2 regions of the Kitasatospora sp. NPDC059817 genome follow, and region 1 is predicted to be linked to the other one. Evidence: riboswitches for the same ligand, from Rfam matches in the RefSeq annotation. Region 1 holds a riboswitch; the other holds the start of a gene.
The links. Region 1 has a riboswitch for glycine ahead of gcvT (glycine cleavage system aminomethyltransferase GcvT). Riboswitches for the same ligand answer to the same signal wherever they lie in the genome.
Positions count from the first base shown of each region.

Region 2: another riboswitch for glycine. It lies ahead of gcvP (aminomethyl-transferring glycine dehydrogenase); the one in region 1 lies ahead of gcvT (glycine cleavage system aminomethyltransferase GcvT).

Region 1 is NZ_JBHWIR010000048.1:404-9,429, reverse strand. Features, by position in the region: gene ACFV61_RS13080 (ABC transporter permease) at 1-153, opposite strand, end outside; gene ACFV61_RS13075 (enhanced serine sensitivity protein SseB C-terminal domain-containing protein) at 596-1,519, opposite strand; gene ACFV61_RS13070 (enhanced serine sensitivity protein SseB C-terminal domain-containing protein) at 1,637-2,479, opposite strand; glycine riboswitch at 2,666-2,771, shown strand; gene gcvT (glycine cleavage system aminomethyltransferase GcvT) at 3,003-4,124, shown strand; gene gcvH (glycine cleavage system protein GcvH) at 4,336-4,710, shown strand; gene glyA (serine hydroxymethyltransferase) at 4,804-6,072, shown strand; gene ACFV61_RS13050 (L-serine ammonia-lyase) at 6,231-7,598, shown strand; gene ACFV61_RS13045 (NADPH-dependent FMN reductase) at 7,745-8,347, opposite strand; gene ACFV61_RS13040 (TetR/AcrR family transcriptional regulator) at 8,488-9,026, shown strand, end outside.
Region 2 is NZ_JBHWIR010000034.1:5,016-14,041, forward strand. Features, by position in the region: gene ACFV61_RS10295 (bifunctional nuclease family protein) at 1-312, shown strand, start outside; gene ACFV61_RS10300 (MerR family transcriptional regulator) at 550-1,194, shown strand; gene ACFV61_RS10305 (vancomycin high temperature exclusion protein) at 1,288-2,010, shown strand; gene ACFV61_RS10310 (DNA polymerase IV) at 2,075-3,511, shown strand; gene ACFV61_RS10315 (MFS transporter) at 3,656-5,152, opposite strand; gene ACFV61_RS10320 (DUF2382 domain-containing protein) at 5,332-5,823, opposite strand; partial or broken gene ACFV61_RS10325 (PRC-barrel domain-containing protein) at 6,166-6,528, opposite strand; glycine riboswitch at 6,752-6,855, shown strand; gene gcvP (aminomethyl-transferring glycine dehydrogenase) at 7,088-9,026, shown strand, end outside.

The DNA of each region.
Region 1 (9,026 bases):
GATCACCACGACGCCGCCGGCGACGGCGAGTTTGTCGCGCTTGAAGCGGGTCCAGGCGATCTGGCCGAGGGAGCGGCCCTCGATCTTCTTGGCCGGGCTCGCGGGGGCGGGTGCCTCCGGTTCGTTCCCGGTGGTTGCGATGGGTGCGGTCATGGTCAGTTGGTCCCCTCGCCGACGGTGGCCGGCCCACGGGCGCCGGTCACCGGTTCGGCGGTACGGCTGCGGACGTGCGGAGGTGCTTGGAACGGGTGTTCGCGGCAGTACGTCGTGCACGGGTACTGCCCCAACGCGGGATGGGCTTCGCGTGGTTCTGGCGGTCGGCGTGCGCGTTCACCTTCGTGGGGTTCCCAGTACGCGCGGTGCGTTGCGCAGAACTCTCTGCCATCCGAACTCGCTTGCGCCAGCCCTGACAACCGACAGATGCCCAACTGTGATCTGTGCGCATGCACCTCCTACGCCTTCGGCATATCCCTCTTCACACGGCTGTATCAGGCATGTCAAGGTGATCGACGGTAACGGCCGGAAGTTCGTCCGGAAAGCACCGAAGCCGACCTGATGCAAGATCAAGTCGGCTTCTGGAAAAAGGTTTTGGTTGTCAGCGCCCCGGGTATCCGGGCCACGGCTGCTGCGGCTGCCCGGTCCAGCCCTGCGCGGGCTGCTGCGTGCCGTAGCCGTAACCCGGCCCCTGCTGCGCAGGGTACGGCGGAGGCGGCACCGGCGGGTACGGGCCGGTCGGCGGCCGTCCCGCCTCCCGGTCGAAGAACGGGCGCGCGTGCGCCCGCATCCACAGCGCCACCGGGTCGTACTCGTCCGCCATCGCCACCGTGGACACCGCCAGCCCCTCCGGGGCCACCGCGATCGCCCGCTGCATCAGCGCCCGCACCGCCTCCACCGCCGGCGGCGAACTCTCGTACAGCTCCAGTCCGATCGCCAGGTACGGCTCCCCCACGGCCGGCTGCACCCAGGCCCGGCGCAGCGCCCGCACCGCACGCACCTCACCGGCCTGCCGCTCCAGCAGCGCGAAGAACGGCTGGGCGTTCAGCTGCGGCTCACTCAGCTTCAACGGCCCGGCCGGCAGCCGCTCCAGGCCCGCGGCGATCCGCCGCAGGTCCGCCCAGGGCACCCCGACCCCGCCGCCGGGCGCATGCGGGTTGAGCCACAGCCCCCAGCGGGTCCGGTACAGCGAAGCGGCGATCTCCCGCCCGGAGATAACCTCGTGGGCCCGCGCCCAGCCGGACGACGCCAGCTGCTCGGACGAGGTGACGGCCGGCGCGTAGCCGTGGCCGCTGATCTCCATGTTCCCGTACTGGGCGTCCGCGCTGCCCGGCGTGCCGTGCCACAGCAGCATCCAGACCTGGCCGTCGGCCAGTGCGTGCAGCAGTTGCTCGTACGCCTCGTAGCGCTCCGGCGCGACCTCGCGCAGGGTGCGCTCCAGCGCGCCCGGATCCGCTCCGGGGCGCCCGGCGGGCGCCTGGCCCCAGGGCCCCGGTGCACCGCCCGCTACCGCTCCCGCACTCATGCGCCCACCTCGCCGCGCCTCTTTCCTCAAGCCTGCCGGCCCGTCGGCCGTCTGCACGCACCCTATGGCGCGGCACCGGCCACCGCCACGGCGACGTGCCTCCGATACGAACCCCGCTCAACCCCGCGCGTAGAAAGGGAGTACCCGGGTGAGCAGCCACTCGACCACCGGGTCATCGGCGAGATCGAGCAGTACGAGGTGGACGCCCCCCGGCAGCGGCGCGGTTCCCAACGCGCGGCCGAGCGCCTCGTTCACCGCGCCCGGGTCGGCCGGGGCCGCCTGGTCCAGCTGGACGCCCACGAACATCACGGTCGGCTCGCCCTCGATACTGGCGAGCGCCCGCCGCGCGGACAACACTCCGGGCAGGGCGGACAGTTCGGCCCGGCAGGCGGCCAGGAAGTGCTCCGGGTCCTCCCCCGGCACCGGCTCGCGCAGCGCCACCCGGCCACCGGTCGGCGCCTCCGGTCCCTGGCCCTGACTCTGGTTCTGCTCCTGGTTCCGGCCCTGCTCCTGGTCGGCCAGGCGCTCCTCGCGCGGGCCGCGCCGAAGCTCCGCCACACCCTGCGGCGGCACCGGGATGCCCACCGCCGCCTCCGGGTTGACCGCGATGCCCACGCCCAGCGGCAGCCCGCGGGCGAACTCCCAGACCGGCGCCACCGCGAAGGCCATCCCCGGCGCCTGCCGCAGGAACACCTCCTGCGAGGAGAACACCGGCACGTACGGCTCGCCGGCCAGCTCGATGGTCGGCAGGTCCAGCGCGGGCCCCTGCGGGTCGCCGCCGGCCGGCAGCGGGATCCACACCTGGCTGCGGGCCAGCACCTCGACCACCCGCGGCGTCGCACCCGGGTCGCCCAGCGCGGCGGTCAGCACCTGCTCCAGCTCGTTGGCCGGCCACCCGCCGCCCGGCGGCGCCGACTCCGGCCCGCCCCACCCCTGCTGCTGCTCCACCGGGTACCCCATGCGCGCCTGATCCGCCCTCTGCCGGTCGGCCGCCCTCTGCTGCGCCGACGCGCAGCAGTCTAGGGCTGTGCCCGAGGTGGCGGGGTGTGACCGGGTCCCCTCTCCCGTCGTCGGCGCGGACGTGCCATGATGTGCGCGTTCGACGGCGCGGCGCGCCGGCGGACCGACAACTCCATACCGGCCGCTCGAACCCGCGCGGGAGAGCCCGGAGTGCCCCGTCAGGCGGCACAGCCGGCGCCGAAGGAGCAACTCCTCCCCGGAATCTCTCAGGCCCCCTTACCGCACGGGTTAGGCACATCTGGAAAGTGGCGCACGGCCCTGTCGCGCGCCCACCCACGGTGCAAGCCACCATGCTGTCCTGGATGCTGGAAACAGCTGCGGGCAGGTGGGCGGTGAAGCTCTCAGGTTCGACGACAGATGGGGAGACCCACGCCGCCGCATGCCCGCGCGCAGGGTCGGCCCCCCAGCGGGTCCGGTTCCGGCGCGTGCACCCATGAGTGCCCAGACCGAGGAGTTCCAGGCCATGTCGTCCCTCCGCCTCACCGCGCTCGACGCGCTGCACCGCGCCCTCGGCGCGACCATGACCGACTTCGCCGGCTGGGACATGCCGCTGCGCTACGGCAGCGAGCGCGAGGAACACCTCGCCGTCCGCACCCGGGCCGGGCTGTTCGACCTCTCCCACATGGGCGAGATCACCGTCACCGGCCCGCAGGCCGGCGAGATGCTGGACCACGCGCTGGTCGGCTTCGTCTCCGCGCTGGGCGTGCTGCGCGCCCGCTACACCATGATCTGCGCCGAGGACGGCGGCATCCTCGACGACCTGATCGTCTACCGCCTGCGCGAGGACGCCTTCCTGGTCGTCGCCAACGCCTCCAACGCCCAGCTGGTGCTGGACGAGCTGATCGCCCGCGCCAAGGGCTTCGACGCCGTCGTCACGGACGACCGCGACACCTACGCGCTGATCGCCGTCCAGGGCCCGGAGGCCACCGCGATCCTGGCCGGGACCACCGACGCCGACCTGCCCGGCCTGAAGTACTACGCGATCCTCCCGGCCCAGGTCGCCGGCCGCGACGTGCTGCTCGCCCGGACCGGCTACACCGGCGAGGACGGCTTCGAGATCTTCTGCAACCCGGGCGACGCCGAGGGCGTCTGGCAGGCGCTGACCACCGCCGGCGAGGGCCGCGGCCTGGTCCCGTGCGGCCTGTCCTGCCGCGACACGCTGCGCCTGGAGGCCGGCATGCCGCTGTACGGGCACGAGCTCTCCACCGACCTGACCCCGTTCGACGCGGGCCTGGGCCGGGTCGTGCGCTTCGACAAGACCACCAACGAGGGCACCTTCGTCGGCCGCAAGGCGCTGGAGAGGGCCGCCGCCGAGGCCGAGGCCAACCCGCCGCGGGTGCTGGTCGGCCTGGTCTCCGAGGGCAAGCGCGTCCCGCGCGCCGAGTACACCGTGGTCTCCGCCGACGGCGCCCCGATCGGCCGGATCACCTCGGGCGCCCCGTCGCCGACCCTGGGCCGGCCGATCGCGATCGCCTACGTGGACGCGGCCCACGCCGCCCCCGGCACCGCCGTCGCGGTGGACGTGCGCGGCAAGCACGAGCCGGTCGAGGTCGTGGCGCTGCCGTTCTACAAGCGCGCCCGCTGAGGCCGGGGGCCTCGCTCGCCGAGGCCCCGCCTTCCCCGTAGACCCGGGCCTGAACCACGCCCGACCCGGGCCTGAGTCACGCCTGATCCAGGTCCGACCCAGGTCCGACCCCATGCCTGAACCATGCCTGAACCACGCCTGATCCGCGTCGAAGCCGTCCGTGCGGCGGCCCGCTTCGTCGTACCCGCTTCCCATCCTGGAGAATGACGCCATGAGCAACCCCCAGCACCTGCAGTACACCAAGGAGCACGAGTGGCTGACCGCCATCGAGGGCGGTGTCTCCACGGTCGGCATCACCGCCCACGCGGCCGACGCGCTCGGTGACATCGTCTACGTGCAGCTGCCCGAGGTCGGCGCCGACGTGACCGCGGGCGAGTCCTGTGGCGAGCTGGAGTCGACCAAGTCGGTCAGCGACCTGTTCTCCCCGGTGACCGGGAAGATCGTCGAGATCAACCAGGACGTCCTGGACGACAACAGCCTGGTCAACAGCGCCCCGTTCGAGGGCGGCTGGCTGTTCAAGGTCCAGGTGGAGTCCACCGACGAGCTGCTCAGCGCGGACGAGTACACCGCCTTCATCGGCGGCTGACCCGCTCGTGACGGGGCGGCCGCAGCGCGGCGGCCGCCCTGCCAGGCTCCCCCCTCTCTGCTCCCGTCTCTCTCCTCCCGGGAAGACCACACCATGACGGTTCTGAACCAGTCCCTGCACTCCCTCGACCCGGAGATCGCCGCCGCGGTCGACGCCGAGCTGCACCGCCAGCAGACCACCCTGGAGATGATCGCCTCCGAGAACTTCGCCCCGGTGGCGGTCATGGAGGCCCAGGGCTCGGTACTCACCAACAAGTACGCCGAGGGCTACCCCGGCCGCCGCTACTACGGCGGCTGCGAGCACGTCGACGTGGTCGAGCAGATCGCGATCGACCGCATCAAGGCCCTGTTCGGCGCCGAGCACGCCAACGTCCAGCCGCACTCGGGCGCGCAGGCCAACGCCGCCGCGATGTTCGCGCTGATCAAGCCGGGCGACACCATCCTGGGCCTGAACCTGGCCCACGGCGGTCACCTGACCCACGGCATGAAGATCAACTTCTCCGGCAAGCTCTACAACGTGGTCGCGTACCACGTGGACGAGAAGACCGGCCAGGTCGACATGGCCGAGGTCGAGCGCCTGGCCAAGGAGCACCAGCCGAAGCTGATCATCGCCGGCTGGTCCGCCTACCCGCGCCAGCTGGACTTCGCCGCGTTCCGCCGGGTCGCCGACGAGGTCGGCGCGCTGCTGATGGTGGACATGGCGCACTTCGCCGGCCTGGTCGCCGCCGGCCTGCACCCCAACCCGGTGCCGTACGCGGACGTGGTCACCACCACCACCCACAAGACCCTGGGCGGCCCGCGCGGCGGTGTCATCCTGTCCAAGGCCGAGTACGCCAAGAAGATCAACTCCGCGGTGTTCCCCGGCCAGCAGGGCGGCCCGCTCGAGCACGTGATCGCGGGCAAGGCCGTTGCCTTCAAGGTCGCCGCGTCCGAGGAGTTCAAGGAGCGCCAGCAGCGCACCCTGGAGGGCGCCAAGATCCTCGCCGAGCGCCTGCTCCAGGCCGACGTCGCCGAGGCCGGCGCCTCGGTGCTGTCCGGCGGCACCGACGTGCACCTGGTCCTGGTCGATCTGCGCAACAGCCAGCTCGACGGCCAGCAGGCCGAGGACCGCCTGCACGAGGTCGGCATCACGGTCAACCGCAACGCCGTCCCGAACGACCCGCGGCCGCCGATGGTCACCTCCGGCCTGCGCATCGGCACCCCCGCGCTCGCCACCCGCGGCTTCCAGGCCGAGGACTTCCGCGAGGTCGCCGACATCATCGCCGAGGCGCTCAAGCCCGCCTTCGACGAGGACGCCGCCACCGCGCTCAAGGCCCGCGTCACCGCGCTGGCCGAGAAGTACCCGCTCTACCCGAACCTCTGATCACTGCGGTGATCGTTCGGGCGGGGTGACCGGCCTCACCCCGCCGCGGCACCTGGGATCCCGGGGCACCGCGCACACTGGACAGTGCGCGCGGTGCCCCGACCCGTGTCGTCCCCCGCCCGCCAGTCCTTCCACGAGACCAGACAAGGACGTCCCCCGTGGCCATCAGCGTCTTCGACCTCTTCTCCATCGGCATCGGCCCGTCGAGTTCCCACACCGTCGGCCCGATGCGCGCCGCCCGGATGTTCGCCCGACGCCTGCGGTCCGAGGACCTGCTCGCCCAGGTGGCGAGCGTGCGCGCCGAGCTGTACGGCTCGCTGGGCGCCACCGGCCACGGCCACGGCACCCCGAAGGCCGTCCTGCTCGGCCTGGAGGACAACTCCCCCCGCACGGTCGACGTCGACCAGGCGGACAAGGACGTCGAGCGGATCACCACCGAGAAGCGGCTCAACCTCCTCGGCACCCACCCCATCGACTTCGACCCGGGCACCCAGCTGGTCCTGCACCGCCGCCGCTCGCTGCCGTACCACGCCAACGGCATGACCATCTGGGCGTACGCGGCGGACGGCTCCACGCTGCTGGAGAAGACCTACTACTCGGTCGGCGGCGGCTTCGTCGTCGACGAGGACGCCATCGGCGCGGACCGGGTCAAGCCCGACGACACCTCGCTGCGCTACCCCTTCCGCACCGGCGAGGAGCTGCTGCGGCTCACCCGGGAGACCGGGCTGTCGATCTCCGGCCTGATGCTGGAGAACGAGAAGGCCTGGCGCTCCGAGGAGGAGATCCGGACCGGGCTGCTGGAGATCTGGCAGGTCATGCAGGAGTGTGTGCGGGCCGGCATGTCCCGCGAGGGCATCCTGCCCGGCGGTCTCAAGGTCCGCCGCCGCGCCGCCGCGGCCGCCCGCGCGATGCGCGCCGAGGGCATCGGCCCGGCCAACGCGATGGAGTGGGTGACCCTCTACGCGATGGCGGTCAACGAGGAGAACGCCTCCGGCCGCCGGGTGGTCACCGCTCCGACCAACGGCGCGGCCGGGATCATCCCCGCCGTCCTGCACTACTACCTGAACTTCATCCCGGGCGCCGACGAGGACGGCATCGTCCGCTTCCTCCTCGCGGCCGGCGCCATCGGCATGCTCTTCAAGGAGAACGCCTCCATCTCCGGCGCCGAGGTCGGCTGCCAGGGGGAGGTCGGATCCGCCTGCTCGATGGCCGCCGGCGGCCTCGCCGAGGTCCTCGGCGGCACCCCCGAACAGGTCGAGAACGCCGCCGAGATCGGCATCGAGCACAACCTCGGCCTCACCTGCGACCCGGTCGGCGGGCTCGTCCAGATCCCCTGCATCGAGCGCAACGGCATGGCCTCCGTCAAGGCCGTCACCGCCGCCCGGATGGCCCTGCGCGGCGACGGCCGGCACCACGTCTCGCTCGACAAGGCGATCAAGACGATGAAGGAGACCGGCGCCGACATGAAGATCAAGTACAAGGAGACCTCGCGCGGCGGCCTCGCCGTCAACGTCATCGAGTGCTGATCACACCCGCTGTCGCCTGAGCCCCCGGACCCGTCCGGGGGCTCTCGGCCTTCCGGGGCGCCCTGGGCGGCGGGGCCACCGCCGGCCCCACCCCGGCCCCACTTCCCGGCGCCACCCGACGCGCCCGCTCTGGCCGCTCAGGCCGCTCAGGCCGCGAACGGGCGGACTCGCCGGGCGTCACGCAACGCCTCAGCCCACCAGGCGAGTTGGTCGAGCATGGTCTTGGCGGCGACGTCGGCGGCCGGGTCGAGCGGCTGGCCGTCGGCGCCGAAGCACTGGGCGGCGCCGTGGAAGCTGACCGTGTTGCGAATCGTCATGGCGTTCAACTCGGCCAGCACCACTCGCAGTTGCTCGACGGCGCGCAGACCGCCGGAGAGGCCGCCGTAGGAGACGAAGCCGACCGGCTTGCCGTGCCACTGGCTGTTGTGCCAGTCGATGGCGTTCTTCAGCGGGGCCGGGAAGCTGTGGTTGTACTCGGGCGTGACGACCACGAAGGCGTCGGCGGCCTCCAGGCGGGGCGTGACGGCGGCGAGCAACTCAGCGGCGCCCGGCTCCAGTTCACCACCGAAGGACGGGAAGGTGGTCGGCAGCGGGGTCTCGACCAGATCGATCAGGTCGGCGGTCATGTCGCCGCGCGCGCCGAGGTGGCCGAGCAGCCAGTCCGCGACGACGGGCGCGAACCGGCCGCTCCGGGTGCTGCCGACGACGACCGCGACCTTCAGGCCCTTCTCCGAAACGTCCTTGGCCATGGATATCCCCCTCCGGGACGATGTGTACAACGTATCTGCCAGATACAACGTACACATCGGCGCGTACGCCGTCTACTTCCGATACGCCGTACACTCCGGTGGTACGGTGAGAGGACCCCAGCCGGAAGGAACCCGCCGTCATGCCCGCCCAGCAGGCCCCCGCCGGGGACGACGACCAGACCAAGCCCCAGGCCTCACTCTGGGAGCGCCTCGCCCGCCCGGCCCCCGCGCCGCGCACCACCCTCACCCCGCACCGGATCGCCGAGGCCGCGATCGCGATCGCCGACGCCGAAGGCCTCGACGCCGTCACCATGCGCCGACTCGCCACCACCCTCGGCGTCGCCCCGATGGCCGCCTACCGGTACGTCTCCGGCAAGGACGAACTCATCGACCTGATGGTCGACTTCGTCTACGGCGAACTCCCCCGGGGCACTCCCGCCACCGGCTGGCGCGACACCATGCGCACCCTGGCGCTCCACCTGCGCGCCATGAACCTGGCCCACCCGTGGATCGTCCGCGCCGGCGCCGTTCCCCTCACCCCCAACCAGCTCGCCATCCCCGAACGCGCCTTCGCCGCCCTCGCCGACCACGGCCTGGACGCCGACACCACCATGGCGGTCTTCCGCACCGTCACCGGCTACGTCCACGGCTCCGTCGCCGCCGAGCTCGCCCTGCGCAC
Region 2 (9,026 bases), on a different contig from region 1:
CTGACGCACGACCTGTTCAAGGACGTCCTGGAGGCGCTCGGGCAGCAGCTCACCGAGGTCCGGATCACCGACCTGCGGGAGGGCGTCTTCTACGCCGAGCTGGTCTTCACCGGCGGGGTCGAGGTGAGCGCCCGGCCGTCCGACGCGATAGCGCTGGCCCTGCGCACCGGCACTCCGATCTACGGGAGCGAGGAGGTGCTCGCCGAGGCGGGCATCGCGATCCCGGACGAGCAGGAGGACGAGGTCGAGAAGTTCCGCGAGTTCCTCGACCAGGTGTCGCCCGAGGACTTCGGGGGCAGCGGTCCGCAGTAGCGCGGACCGGATTTCTCTACAGGTCAGGCCGTTGTTTGGCTTGCCGTTTTGCCAAAAACCGTCGACCTACCCACACTAGGGGCACGAAAAACCACTCTCCTGAGTGATGTGGTTTGGCTGGCCCGGCGTGGCGATCGTTGACGGGTCATAGGGGACTGCCTACCGTCAGGAGTGGCTGTCCGGGTGACCGATGCCCGCAGTTCGGGTTGCCCGCAGCACCAGTGGACGGAGGCAGGCATGAGCAGCACCGGCGATGGCACGGCCGTGGGAGGCCTGTGTGCCGTGCACCTGCCGCGCACCGCTCGCACCGTGACGGACCTGCCCCGGGTGGGCAGGTTCCCGGCCGTGCAGCCGGGCCAGCCCGCCATCGAGCGGCTGGCCCCGACGTCCGAACTGATCGGCTACCGCGGTCCGACGGCCTGCGCGGCGGCCGGCATCACGTACCGCCAGCTGGACTACTGGGCCCGGACCGGACTGCTGGAGCCCAGCGTCCGTTCGGCGTACCCGGCCACCAGCCAGCGGCTCTACAGCTTCCGCGACATCCTGCTGCTGAAGATCGTGAAGCGGCTGCTCGACGCGGGCGTCTCGCTGCAGAACATCCGGGTGGCGGTCGCCCATCTGCAGGCGGCCGAGCAGGGCGACCTGGCCGGGATGACGCTGATGTGCGACGGCGCCACGGTGTACGAGTGCACCACGCCGCAGCAGGTGGTGGACCTGCTGAAGGGCGGTCAGGGGGTGTTCGGCATCGCGGTGGGAGTGGTCTGGCGGGAGCTGGAGCTCACGCTCGGGCGGCTGCACGCGGAGCGCACCGACACCGGCGAGACGCTGGTCGGCCACGACCCGTCCGACGAGCTGGCCCAGCGGCGCAACCGGGCGGTCTGACCGCAGAACTGACGAGGCCGCGGGCCCGGACGGGGAACCGTCCGGGCCCGCGGCCTCGTCGTTGCGCCCGGTGAGGCGATCGAGGGAGGGCACGTGGGGTTCGGCACCGGGATAGCGGGTCTGCTGCGGCGTCGGGGCGGGCTGTTGAAGGTCCGGTTCCGGCGGCGGCCCGTGCAGCGCAGGACCTTCCAAGCGGCGACGGTGCTCTGCTCGTTGGCGCTGGCGCCGAGCGCGTGGCTGTGGTGCTCGGCCGGGGACCGGGTCGGCACGGTGGCCAGCGTGCCGACCGCGCCGGTCGCGGTGGTCTTCGGCGCAGGGCTGGACCAGGGCAAGCCGTCGCCGTACCTGGAGCACCGGCTGAGCGCGGCGCTGGACCTGTACCGGGCGGGGAAGGTGCAGGCGATCCTGGTGACCGGCGACAACGGCCGGGACAGCTACGACGAGCCGGACGCGATGCGGACGTACCTGATCGAGCACGGGGTGCCGGCGGTCCGGGTGGTGGGCGACTACGCGGGCTTCGACACCTGGAACTCCTGCACCCGGGCCCGGCGGGTCTTCGGGGTGGAACGGGCGGTGCTGGTCAGCCAGGACTTCCACGTCCGCCGGGCGCTGGCCCTGTGCGAGGCGGCGGGCATCGACGCGTACGCGGTCGGGGTGCCGGAACCGCACGACGGCACCTGGCTGTACGGCGGGCTGCGGGAGATCCCCGGGGCGGGCAAGGCGGCGGTCAACGCCTGGCTGCGGCCGGACCCGCTGTTCCTCGGCCCCCGGGAGGACGGCATCCCGAAGGCTCTGGCGGACGCGGCGCAGCGCTAGGGACAGGACCTGGGCCCTGCGCGGGTTCGTACGCATTGTCGGACCCCTGCGGGATGATCGGCGGGTGCGATCACTGCCGAGCATCATCCACCTCGACATGGACGCCTTCTTCGCGGCGGTGGAGCAGGCGGCCAAGCCGAGCCTGCGCGGTAAACCGGTGGTCGTCGGCGGGCTCGGCGGGCGCGGGGTGGTCTCCACCGCCTCGTACGAGGCGCGGAGGTTCGGGGTGCACTCGGCGATGCCGATGGCGCAGGCGCGCCGGCTCTGCCCCAACGCGGCCTTTCTGAGCGGCCGGTTCGAGGCCTACCGGCAGGTCAGCGAGCTCGTGATGGGTCTGCTGCGCGAGCTGTCGCCGCTGGTGCAGCCGCTCAGCCTGGACGAGGCCTTCGTCGACCTGGAGGCCGGCCCCTACGGTCCGGTGCTGGCCGAGTCCGACCACGAGACCGGGGAGCGGCTGGTGCTCGCCCTGGCGGAGGACCTGCGGGCGGACATCCAGCGGCGCACCGGGCTGACCGGGTCGGTCGGGGCCGCCGGCTCCAAGCTGATGGCGAAGATCGCCTCCGAGCAGGCCAAACCGGACGGGCTGGTGCTGATCGAACCCGGGCAGGAGCGGGCCGTGCTCGGCCCGATGCCGGTCCGGGCGCTGCCCGGGATCGGGCCGGCCACCGAGCAGGTGCTGCGGCGGGCCGGACTGAACACCGTGGCGGACCTCGCCGAGGCGGGGGAGGGCGAGCTGGTGCAGCTGCTCGGGCGGGCGCACGGCGCCGGTGTGCACCAGATGTCGATAGGGCTGGACGACCGGCCGGTGGTGGCCGATCAGGACGCCAAGTCGGTCTCGGTGGAGGACACCTTCGAGGTGGACCTCGCCGACCGGGACCGGGTGCTGCGCGAGGTGGAGGTGCTGGCCGCCCGGTGCGTGCGGCGGCTGCGCGCGGCCGGGCGGTCGGGGCGGACGGTGGTGCTCAAGGTCCGGCGGTTCGACTTCTCGACGCTGACCCGTTCGGAGACGCTGCGCGGGCCCACCGACGACGAGGCGGTGGTCATCGAGACGGCGCGCCGGCTGGCCTCCCAGGTGGACATCACCGGCGGGGTGCGGCTGCTCGGGGTGGGGGTCGCCCAGCTGGCCGACTACACCCAGGAGGACTTGTTCGCGCAGGCCCTGCGGGAGGAGGCGGCCGAGCACGCGGAGGCGGAGGTCGAGGCGGCGGAGGAGGAACCGGAGGCGGCCGCGCCGCGCCGCTGGATGCCCGGGCAGGACGTCCGCCATGCCGAGCTGGGGCCCGGGTGGGTGCAGGGCAGCGGTGTCGGGCGGGTCACCGTGCGGTTCGAGACGCCGTGGAGCGGGCCGGGGCGCATCCGGACCTTCGCGGTGGACGATCCGGCGCTGGAACCGGCCCGTCCGCTGCCGCTGTGGGGGGCCGAGGGGCCGGAGGAGACGGGGGCACCCGGGGGGACGGAGGCGCCGGGGGAGATGGGGGCGCCGGGGGCGCCGGGGGTGTGAAACGCGAAGCGGCCCCAACCGGTGGGGGGAGTACCGGTTGGGGCCGCATACCGTGCCGGACTTCGTGCGGTCGTGATGCCCTCGCGACCGTCCGAAGGCCGGGCCGCCGCGCCCTGTCCCTGAGCGCGGCGGCCGGACGCCTGGTCAGGCGTCGGTCTTGGCCAGCTCGGGGCTGGAGTTCCGCTCGGCCGCGCCGCCCGAGGCGACGACGGTGGTGGCCGACTTGGTGCCGCGGATCAGGAACGGGACGACGCCGGCGACGGCGCAGACGACGGCCGCGACCCAGAACGCGTGCTTGTAGGCGTCCAGGGTGGGCAGCAGCAGCGGGATCTGCGGCGGCAGCTTCATGGTGTCGCCGGTCAGGATGGCGGCCATCACGGCGGTGCCGATCGCGCCACCGACGGTGCGCAGCACGGCGTTCATGCCGTTGGCGATGCCGCTCTGCTCCACCGGGACGGCGCCGTTGATGTAGGCCGGCATCGCGGAGAACGCCAGGCCGATGCCCAGGCCGAAGATCGCCGAGGAGGTGTAGATGTCGCCCTCGTGGCTGTGCCGCACGGCCAGGTAGGCCATCGCGACGGCACCCAGGACGCCACCGAGGACCAGCGGCAGGCGCGGGCCGCGGCGGGCGATCAGCATCGCGCCGACCGGAGCCGCCACCATCGAGCCGATCGCGGACGGCAGCAGCAGCAGACCGGCGTGCAGGACGGTCGCGGTGAAGCCGTAGTGGGTGAGCTTCTCCGGGGTCTGGGCGAAGTTGCTGATCACCATGAACGAGCCGTACATGCCGAAGCCGATCAGCAGGCCGGCCAGGTTGGTGAAGGCGACGGCCGGACGGGACATCATCTTCATGTCCACCAGGGGGTGCGCGACCTTGGTCTCGATGACCCCCCAGATCAGGGCGACGACGGCGGCCACGGCGAACAGGCCGAGGGTCTTGGTCGAGGTCCAGCCCCAGTGGTTGCCCTGGCTGACCGCGACGAGCAGGGCGGAGAGCCAGCCGGCCAGGGTGAGGGCGCCGAGCGGGTCGGCGCCGCCCTCCTTGTCGGTGACCGGGTCGGACGGGACGCGGAACGCGACCAGGGCGACCGCGATCAGGCCGAAGACCAGGCCCATCCAGAAGATCGACTTGTAGCTCCAGTGCTCCAGCAGGAGACCGGTCGCGACCAGGCCGAGGCCGGAGCCGACACCCATCGAGGCGCTGATGGCGGCGACGCCGCCGGTCACCTTCTGCTTGGGCAGCTCGTCGCGGACGATGCTGATCGCCAGCGGGAGCACGCCACCGCCGGCGCCCTGAAGGACGCGGGCGACGACCAGCCAGGTGAAGGAGTGGGTGCTGACCGCCAGTGCCGAACCGGCGACCAGACCGGCCAGCGAGATCAGCAGCATCGGCTTACGGCCCCGGAGGTCGCCGAAGCGGCCCAGCAGGGGAGTCAGCACGGCGGCGGAGAGCAGGTTGGCGGTCATCAGCCAGGTGATGCTGGACGCGGAGACGCTCAGTTCCTTGGCCAGCGAGGGCAGGATCGGGACGACCGCGGTCTGCACCACGCTGAACGACAGCATCGCCAGGATGAGGGCCGGCAGGACCCGGGCGCTGCTCTGCTTCTCGGCCGCGGTGGTGGGCTGTGGTGCCTCACTCACGGTTGCTTCCTCCCGTACATAGTGAATGAACTGAAGTAACCATGCCGGGAGATACTTCAGAGTGTCAAATATCCATTGGTGACGCTTTGGCAAAATCGAAGGATTCCGGCCGGGCGGCGACCGGGACGGGGCATGCCGAGGGCCCCGGACCGAGGGGTCCGGGGCCCTGGGGGCGAGGGTCAGGCGAACGGGCGCAGCACGGCCGGGCGGGGGGTCTCGGCCACCGGGGTGGCTGCCGGGGTCGCCGGGGCGGCGGCGGTGTTGTCGTGGACCTCGACGTGCTCGCGGCGCAGCTCGTCCCGGATCACCTCCTCGGCGGTGTAGCGCTCCACCACCAGGCGGACCCGCTCGATCGGGGTGAGGTACTTGCGGACCACCGGGCGCTCCTCGCGCAGGGTGACCTCCTCCACCGCCTCGGCGATCTCCTTCTCGGTGAGCGAGGCGCGCTCGGCCTCGCTCACCGGCATCCGCTCCACCCGGACGCGCTCGCGGACCACCGGGACGCGGCGCTCGACCTGCTCGCTGGTCACGTACTTGCGCAGCTTCGCGGTGCCCACGATGTGCCAGTCCGTGGTGATGTCCAGGCGCTCCTCGCGGCAGGTGATCTCCACCGGGCCGTTGGGGGACGAGGTGGCCGGGCCGGTCGAGCGCTCCGAGACCGGCGCGGCCATGACCGAGTTCGTGGTCGCGGTGGTCGTCACGACCGGGGCGGGCTGCGGCTTGGGCTCGATCGTCGTGGGGGCTGCTGCGGGCGCGGGGGTGTTGAGGGTCCGCACGTTGACCTCCGTCGCGGTGCCGGTGGGGTCGGCAGGGGTGGTGGTCGGGGCGGGGCCGAGGGAGTGGAAGGTGATGGGCTTCACGGGCTCGGCCGCCGAGGTGGTGCCGAAGTCGAGGTCGGGCCGCGCCGGTCGGTCATCCTCGCGGCTGATGGGCCGGTCGGCGTCCCGGCCGGCTGGGCGGTCACCGTCCCGGCCGATCAGCCGGTCACCCTCGCGGCCGATGGGCCGGTCACCCTCGCGGCCGACAGGCCGGTCGGCGTCCCGGCTGACCGGCCGACCGTTCGCCGGGGTGTCCAGGCCGTAGTAGCGGTAGAGCTGGAGCTCCTGGGCGGGCGACAGGTGCTGGCCGACGCCGAAGTCCGGCGACTCCTTCACCAGCGACTTGTCGTACGGCACCCGGAGCTCGTCGCCGGAGAACTCGCTGGTGGTGAGCGGGACGAAGGCGTCCCGGCCGAAGATGCCGGTCCGGACGGCTGCCCACTCCGGCTGGCCGGTGGCGTCGTCCAGGTAGACCTCGTCGACCGTGCCGATCTTGTCTCCGTTGCGGTCGACCGCCTTGTGGCCGATGAGGTCCCGGGGATCGATGTCGGTTTGCACTCTTTCCTCCAGTGCGCTGCGCCTGCGGAACTCCCGCAGGACCGTGGCCGGAGCACCCGTTCCGCCTGCCACTTCACACCAAAGGCCATGAATCGGACGGGCGCGACCGGGGTGCGCCGGACGGGCTTCGGGCTGGACCGTCCGGGGGACGCGCGTAGACCCGGAGTGACCCGACGCGGCCGTGATCAGGGGGCCTGCCGCTGGTACCCTGGGCGGCGACCGCCGAGCCCGCTCGGGAGAGTCCCCGGCCACGGAAAGCGCTGGTCGGGGCGCCGAAGGAGCAACTCCTCCCCGGAATCTCTCAGGCATCCGTACCGTGTGGGGTAGGTCACTCTGGAAAGCAGGGCAGGACCGTCGGCAGGGAGCCGACGGCCACCACCCTCACCGACGGTGCAAGCCGGCGGCGTGCCACAGCGCGCCGTGCGGGTGAAGCTCTCAGGTCCCGATGACAGAGGGGGAGGCCTGTCGGGTTCGCCCGCCCGGGTCGAATCGCTGTCCGCAGCGGCTCCGGCCGGCGTGCGCACCCCCGCCGGTCCGTGACCAGGAGGCCTCGACCACCATGAACGCCCAGCCGAACGCGGGACGCCCCACCGGCGCCTCGACCCTCACCGAGCTTGAGCTGGCCAGCCCCTTCGAGAACCGCCACATCGGCCCCGACGACGCCGCGCAGCAGAAGATGCTGGCGTCCATCGGCTACGGCTCGCTGGACGAACTCGCCGCCACCGCCGTTCCCGAGGCGATCCGCTCCATCACCGGCCTGGACCTGCCCGGCGGCCGCAGCGAGGCGCAGGTGCTCGCCGAACTGCGCGAGCTGGCGAGCCGCAACCAGGTGCTCCAGCCGATGATCGGCCTGGGCTACTACGGCACGTTCACCCCGCCGGTGATCCTGCGCAACGTCATGGAGAACCCGGCCTGGTACACCGCCTACACGCCGTACCAGCCGGAGATCTCCCAGGGTCGCCTGGAGGCGCTGCTCAACTTCCAGACCCTGGTCTCCGACCTGACCGGCCTGCCGACCTCCGGCTCCTCGCTGCTCGACGAGGGCACCGCGGCCGCCGAGGCGATGGCGCTCGCCCGCCGCGTCACCAAGGTCAAGGGCGGTGTCTTCCTGGTCGACGCCGAGACCCTGCCGCAGACCACCGCGGTGATCAACACCCGCGCGGTGCCGACCGGTGTCGAGGTCGTCGTCGCCGACCTGTCCGAGGGCATCCCGGCCGAGATCGCCGAGCGCGGCGTCTTCGGCGTGCTGCTCCAGTACCCGGGCGCCACCGGTGTGGTCCGCGACCTCACCCCGGTCATCGAGCAGGCGCACGGCCTCGGTGCGATCGTCGCGGTCGCCGCCGACCTGCTGGCGCTGACCCTGCTCGCCTCGCCGGGCTCGCTCGGCGCCGACATCGCCTGCGGCACCTCGCAGCGCTTCGGCGTGCCGATGGGCTTCGGCGGCCCGCACGCCGGTTACCTGTCGGTGCGCGCCGAGTACGCCCGCTCGCTGCCCGGCCGCCTGGTCGGCGTCTCGGTCGACGCAGACGGCAACCGCGCCTACCGCCTGGCGCTGCAGACCCGCGAGCAGCACATCCGCCGCGAGAAGGCCACCAGCAACATCTGCACCGCCCAGGTGCTGCTCGCCGTCATGGCCTCGATGTACGCCGTCTACCACGGGCCGGACGGCCTGGCCGACATCGCCCGCCGCACCCACCGCTACGCCGCCGCCCTCGCCGAGGGCCTGCGGGCCGGCGGCGTCGAGCTGCTGCACGGCGAGTTCTTCGACACCGTCACCGCCGTCGTCCCGGGCCGTGCCGCCGAGATCGCGGCCGCCGCCCGCGCCAACGGCGTCAACGTCCACCAGGACGGCGCGGACCGGATCTCGGTCTCCACCGACGAGACCACCACCCGCGAGCACCTGGCCGCCGTCTGGGCCGCGTTCGGCGTCCCCGCGGTCGAGGTCGCCGAGGGCGCCGACGCGCTGCCGGCCGCGCTGCTGCGCCAGGACGAGTACCTGACCCACCCGGTCTTCCACAGCCACCGCTCGGAGACCGCCATGCTGCGCTACCTGCGCCGCCTGTCGGACCGGGACTACGCGCTGGACCGCGGCATGATCCCGCTGGGCTCCTGCACCATGAAGCTCAACGCGACCACCGAGATGGAGGCCGTCACCTGGCCGGAGTTCGGCCAGCTGCACCCCTTCGCGCCGATCGAGCAGGCCCAGGGCTTCCTCAGCCTGATCCGCGAGCTGGAGCGCCAGCTGGTCGAGGTGACCGGCTACGACGCCGTCTCGATCCAGCCGAACGCGGGCTCGCAGGGCGAGCTGGCCGGCCTGCTGGCCGTCCGCGCCTACCACCACGCCAACGGCGACACCCAGCGCGACGTCTGCCTGATCCCGTCCTCCGCGCACGGCACCAACGCGGCCTCCGCGGTGATGGCCGGCATGCGCGTGGTCGTGGTGAAGACCCTGGTCGACGGCGACGTGGACGTCGAGGACCTGAAGGCCAAGATCGAGC